Regions from separate parts of the Orenia sp. genome, predicted to be linked through region 1. Evidence: a T-box and tRNA genes for the amino acid it is inferred to sense, from the RefSeq annotation. Region 1 holds a T-box; the other holds one or more tRNA genes.
The links. A T-box is a leader RNA that pairs with one kind of tRNA and senses whether it is charged. The one in region 1 lies ahead of metG (methionine--tRNA ligase), so its partner is inferred to be a tRNA-Met.
Positions count from the first base shown of each region.

Region 1 (3,393 bases):
TCTGCTACTCTCAATTCTAATTTGCCAAATTCATCAAAGCTTATATATTCTTGTTCAGACATCTTCTTTTCACCCTTTTTCTTATTATTTTTATCTTGAGCTTTCTTCTCTTCTTCTAATTGCTTATAATATTCCTCTGCATCTATTCTAGGGAAGATTGGATCACCATTCTTCACTTTAGTACCAGCTTTTAGCTTCCCTTGAGCTTTAGCATCTTCCCAGCTCTGTTCTGCTAAGCTCTCTTCAATACCTAATTGCTCCCACATTTTAGCTGGTGCTTCTGGTAAGAAGGCAACTAAGGTAATTGCTACCCTTCTTAAATTATCTAATAAATTATATAATACTGCTGCTAATTCATCACGTTTGTTTTCATCCTTAGCTAATATCCAAGGAGTAGTTTGGTCAATATATTTGTTGCTTCTTCTAACCAAATTCCAAATCTCTTCTAAAGCAACACTAAATTGTAATCCTTCTATATTCTCCTCTATAGCTTTAAAACTAGCCTGAGCAACCTCTTCTAAATCAGCATCAAATTCAGTCTCAACTTTTGCTTCTGGAACTACTCCTGCAAAATATTTATCGACCATTGCTACTGTACGATTCAATAGATTTCCTAAATCATTGGCTAAATCAGAGTTGATTCTTTGGATAAAGTTATCGGTAGAATAAGAACCATCAGTTCCAAAAGCAATCTCTCTTAATAGATAGTAGCGAACAGCATCTACCCCAAAGTCATCGATTAGTTTAACTGGGTCGATTACATTCCCTTTAGATTTAGACATCTTTCCACCATCAACAAGTAGGAAACCATGTCCAAAGACCTTCTTAGGTAGTGGAAGGTCAGCTGCCATTAAGATAGTTGGCCAAATAATTGTATGGAACCTTAAGATATCCTTTCCTACAATATGGATATCAGCAGGCCAGAATTTATTGAATTTCTTTTCATCTCTATTCCAATCAATCCCTGTTAAATAACTGGTTAAGGCATCGAACCAGACATAAATTACATGTCCTTCATCAATTGGTACTGGAATTCCCCAGTCAAAGGTAGTTCTAGAGACACATAAATCTTCTAATCCATCCTTAATAAAGTTAATCATCTCATTACGCCGTTTAGCAGGCTGAATAAAATTAGGATTCTCATCTAAAAACTCTAGTAATCGATCTTGATATTTTGACATTTTAAAGAAATAACTCTCTTCTTCCATCCATTCCACTGCTCGATTACAATCGGGACAATTTCCCTCTTCATCTAGCTGTCTTTCAGTCCAATAAGTTTCACAAGGTGTACAATAATACCCCTCATACTTACTCTTATAGATATCACCTTGATCATAAACCTTCTTAAAGATATACTCTACATCTGATCTATGTTCATCACTAGTAGTTCGAACAAACTCTGTATAATCTACCTTTAGCTTATCCCATAACTCTTTAAAGGAAGCTACAATCCCGTCAACATACTCCTTAGGAGACATATCATGCTTAGCAGCAGATTTTTGAATCTTTTGACCATGCTCATCAGAACCAGTAATCAATTCACACTCATACCCTTGCATTTTCTTAAACTTAGTAATCGTATCTGCTGCTGTTGTCGTATAAGTATGACCAATATGTAGCTTATCATTTGGATAATAAATCGGTGTTGTTACATAAAAAGTCTTATCACTCATCTTTATTCCCTCCAATTATTCATAAAATTTACAATTAGCAATTGCCAATACACAATTAAAATATCTATTACATCTTATTTAATTGTCACTTGTACATTCTACATTGTCCATTAAATATAAAAACCCCTCATCCCTAAATTTAGGGACGAGAGGTTAACTGTCGTCGCGGTACCACCCTAATTGTCATACAATTTTCTATATGACCACTCTTTAGCTAGTAACGGTGCAATCCGATATGACCTACTAACCTTCAGCCATATAGCTCCAGGACCATTTTCAATATTCTTGCCATTACTGGTTCTCAACCTCAGCCCAGTTCTCTGTAAATAGCTTGAATATCTACTCTTCCCTTCTTAGCTCCTATCCTATATAAATTATCTGATATTATATTTTAATATTTATTATACTTAATCTATCTAAAAATATACAAGATACTAATAGATTTGTCAAGTGATAGTATCAATAAATTTCTAATCTTCTAAAAAATAAAAGAAGTGCTAATAATATTATTAACACCTCTTTTATCACAGTAATCTAATTCTTATATAAATGTACATCTTCAACTAACTGCTGTAAATCATTTACTAATATATCTAACTCATCTGCTAAAGCTGCTGTCTCTTCAGCATCTGCAGACTGCTCTTCACTAATAGCAGCTACCTCTTGGGCCGAACCAGAAATTTCTTCTGTAAAAGTAGCAACTCCTTCCATAATCTCCATTACACTATCTAAAGTATTATGAAGATTATTTACTCTATTTTTGATATCAGCAAAGGACTGATCAGCTTGATTAATTATCTCAAGCCCAGAATTAGCTTTATCCCTACCTAACCTCATTTCATCAACAGTTGTTTTCGATTTTTTAGTCATATCTTTAAGTAAAGCAACTATATCCTCAGCAGCCTTATTTGATTCTACTGCCAACTCTCTAATCTCTTCAGCCACTACTGAAAAACCTTGACCAGCTTCACCAGCTCTAGCTGCTTCAATAGATGCATTTAAAGCCAATAAGTTTGTTTGTTCTGCTATTCCTGTAATAGCATCTACAAAACGGCTAATATTTTGAGTAAATTCATTCATCTCTTCTACTATTACTGTAGATTTATTGATTCTCTGAGCCAGTTCTGTAATCATATTAACAGCATCACCAATAACCTCAGTACCAGTATTGGCAACATTAGATACAGCCTGAATAGAATATTGACTATTACCTGCAGTACCACTTATTTCCCTAATACTCATCTTCAATCCCTCTACCAAATTAACCTCTTGCTGTGATTTAAAGGCTATATCCTGTATAGACTGAGCTGCTTGCTGGCTCATCATACCTGATTCCTCAGAGGCCCTAGCTAAATCAGAGCTTATATTCTCTACATGATTAGTGGTGCTATTAATCTTTTCTAGCATTTTATCCATACTTATTATCATCTTGTTTAATTCTCTTTGTAAAGAACCTATCTCATCATTACGCTTTACTTTATTCACATCAATGTCCAAATTCCCCTTAGCTACTTGACGGGTTAAATTAGTCATCTTATTAATTGGTTTTATAATTAAACGATTGGTTAATAATAAAATCATCCCCGTTATAACAATACCCTGAATAATAAGTGTAACATAAACTAAAAAGTCTCCATGATAAACATTACTTGAAATGAATAGATTTAATTTATCAGCAATAAATGATCCTATCAGTAAAGATACAATTACAGCAAAAACA
Region 1 is NZ_JBSQYM010000130.1:3,527-6,919, reverse strand. Features, by position in the region: gene metG (methionine--tRNA ligase) at 1-1,673, opposite strand, end outside; T-box leader at 1,812-2,037, opposite strand; gene ACTCDL_RS12025 (methyl-accepting chemotaxis protein) at 2,208-3,393, opposite strand, start outside.

Region 2 (3,393 bases), on a different contig from region 1:
CAAAGGAATCATCTTCTTAGCACAGGTACTATCTCCATTACAACTATTCTTTCTAATAGTAAACTCTAACTCTTCGTTATTATAATTTGTAGCTAGAACCTCTTTAACCATAAATCCATTATTCTCTAAAATAGAGTATATCTTATTCTCTATCTCATCTTCTGTTCTAATCTCTACTTTAAATTCTTTAGATAATTTATTTATTACTTGAGACATACCAGATAATTGATCTAATAAGATTCTCTCACTACTCTCTAGTCTAGCTCTCCAATAGTTATTAAGCTCATACATCTTCACAAACTCATTAATTGCTGTTGCTAATTTTATCTTTCTTGAACAACTGATGGTCATAATATTTGTCAAATCATCCACTGTTACTTTTCCCCTATTTTCAGCTATTAATAACAGATCAAATAAAGAATTATAAGTCTTATAAAAAGAGTTATTCCAACAAGAATTATACAAATCACATTTAGAACATACTTTATCGGTTAATAAATCTAAAAAAGAACCTATATTCTTTACTTCTTCTCGTTCAGTTACCCCTAACTCAACAAAAGAGCTAGATAACTCTGTGAATATATTTGAAAACTCTTCCATTCTGTGAGAAATAAAAGATTGCAATTTCCTATCCTCTAATCTCAAACCTCTATACTTATCATCAATCAAAAGATTTAACGCTGGTAATAAACTGTTGGGGGTTAATAGCAATAATAAAGCAGAAATTAACACCTCTTTTAACAAAACCATATCAGAAATGGCTTCATTCATAAAGATAAGATAGATAATATTACTTAAAACAAAACCAAGGATTACTCCTAACTTTTTCTGTTTTTTAAAACTACCTGCAATTAAAGCAGACAAAGCATAACTACCTATTAATGGAGTACTATCTAAATGAGAAATACTGTAAAAGAAACCCAATAATACCCCTACTATGGTAGCTAAACCTGTCCCACCAGTTAAAGCTATAATCATAATTAAATAACTACTAGCTACTCGTACCAAATTAATAGAAGCAATCTCTTCAACAGGTAGACCTCCAATAGATAAAGCAATTACTATAATAGTAAAGATCAAAATCATTATATTTTTTTGACTCTTATTCTCTAAATAAATTAAAAAATCTGGTAATATTCTCAGAGATAATAAGGTCATTAAAAATATAATTAGAACTTCAGAAATGACTAAAATTACATTTGAAGTAGACGAACTTAATATTAATTCAGGAATCTGACATAATAAAATACTCAATCCTGCTAATAACGAGTATTTTAACGGCTTACAATCATCTAGATAATTACTAGCTATTACCAATAAAACCATACTAATGATATACTTAATAGCTAAAAATTCTAACTGAAAAGCATATCCTATAGATACACCCACAAATATAAATAACAATCTTGATACTCCCGTTATCTGCTTTTTAACTTGGTATAAAAATAGAGCAAAATAGACAAATCCAAAAGGTGTCAACCCATCTAAAATAGTAGCTCGTCCAAATAAAAAAGCAATTAAAGACAAGGTCACATTCATATAAGGTATACTATTTAAGGTTACAAAAAAAGAACTTTTTTTAGATTCTTTATTTGTAAAATCACTCTTTCTCTGATAAATAGGTAATTCTAAACTTCCCAAAACGACCCCTCCTCTTTATTACATTAATTGTAAATTTTATCCTTATTATACATCTTCCAAAGATAAAATTTTGTCGATAAAGAGAGATAATCGTTCAAAAAATTAAGACAATAAAACTCATCTATTACCATAATTATCCCATAAATAAAGATTTAAATATATTCTTTTAGGTTAATTTGTTACATTATATATTTTGTATAGGTGAATATACTGAAAAAGACACCATCTAAAAGATAGTGTCTTTAATCTATATGTACGTTTATTAAATTCAAATTTGGTAGCGGCGGAGGGATTTGAACCCCCGACTCTACGGGTATGAACCGTATGCTCTAGCCAACTGAGCTACACCGCCATGTATATAGTTATTATAATAAACCTTCATTTTGGTTGCGGGGGCTGGATTCGAACCAACGACCTTCGGGTTATGAGCCCGACGAGCTACCAGCTGCTCCACCCCGCGACAATAAAGTTCAGTTAATAATTAAGAATGGAGAGTTAATAGTTATTAAACACTTTTAATTCTTAATTTTTAACTCTTAACTGTTTTAAAATGGTACCGAGGGTCGGACTCGAACCGACACGGGAGTTAAATCCCACCGGATTTTAAGTCCGGTGCGTCTGCCTATTCCGCCACCTCGGCAAATCACTTGTTTAAGGACAATTTCCTCAAACGACAATAGCTATTATATTATATATAATCCTATTGGTCAAATATATTTACAACCAAATATTAGTTTTAAATCAAATTAACTATTTATTACTAACTATTACTCCTTATATCTATTATATACTTAGTTATTCTGTTTAAAAATTTAATTAAGAGTATCTATCACTACACCTTCTAAAATACTATCATCACTGACCTTAACTTTAGCTTGTCCACTTACCTCCATTATCTCTAAGAGTATGACTATTCCAGCTATAATTATATCTGCCCGTTTAGCATCTAACCCAATTATCTCTTTTCTTTCTACTAAAGATAATGTGCTTAAATTACCTAATATCTTTGTAATGTCTTTTTTAGATAAACTAGCTCCATGAATAACATCATAATCATAACTCTCTAAAGCTTCTCTAATCGATACCAAAGTAGTTACAGTACCTCCAACACCTATTAATTGCTCTATATTCCTATCTTTTAATACCTCAGCAATCATTATCTTAGATTCTCTTTTCATCTCTTCTAAATTCTCACCATAGCTATCTGTCAATCTAACAGCACCAAGATCAATGCTATTAAAATCATTTATCCCCTTCTCTTCACCAAAGATAAATTCTGTACTTCCACCACCAATATCAATGACTAAAATACGTTCTTTTAAATTACTAAGAGCTGATATAACACCTAAATAGGATAGCCTAGCCTCTTCAGTACCTTTAATCACCTTGATATCTATTCCAGTCTCACCTTTAACCCTCTTTAAGAATATATCCTGATTTTTAGCATCCCTAACAGCACTTGTTGCTACTGCTATAACTTTAGCATCATAATCAGCGATTATCTCTTTATACTCTCTTAAAACCTTAATTGTCCTCAAGATAGCTTTCTCGTTTAAATATCCACTCTGATGAATCCCTTCACCTAATCTAGGGGTTCTTAATCGGTTCACTAATTTATTCAATCCATCATTGTCCTGCTCAGCAATCAACAGCCGGACTGAATTAGTTCCAATATCAATTGCACCTACCCTCATCTCTACTCCTCCTCTAGACTTTCTTCCATACAACATTCTTCTGGTTCTATTTCTCCAT
Region 2 is NZ_JBSQYM010000152.1:5,792-9,184, reverse strand. Features, by position in the region: gene spoIIE (stage II sporulation protein E) at 1-1,641, opposite strand, end outside; tRNA gene ACTCDL_RS12940 (tRNA-Met) at 1,917-1,993, opposite strand; tRNA gene ACTCDL_RS12935 (tRNA-Met) at 2,026-2,101, opposite strand; tRNA gene ACTCDL_RS12930 (tRNA-Leu) at 2,193-2,281, opposite strand; gene ACTCDL_RS12925 (Ppx/GppA phosphatase family protein) at 2,454-3,335, opposite strand; gene ACTCDL_RS12920 (DUF501 domain-containing protein) at 3,338-3,393, opposite strand, start outside.
Region 2: it encodes a tRNA-Met, which carries the amino acid that the T-box ahead of metG (methionine--tRNA ligase) is inferred to sense. The anticodon was not compared.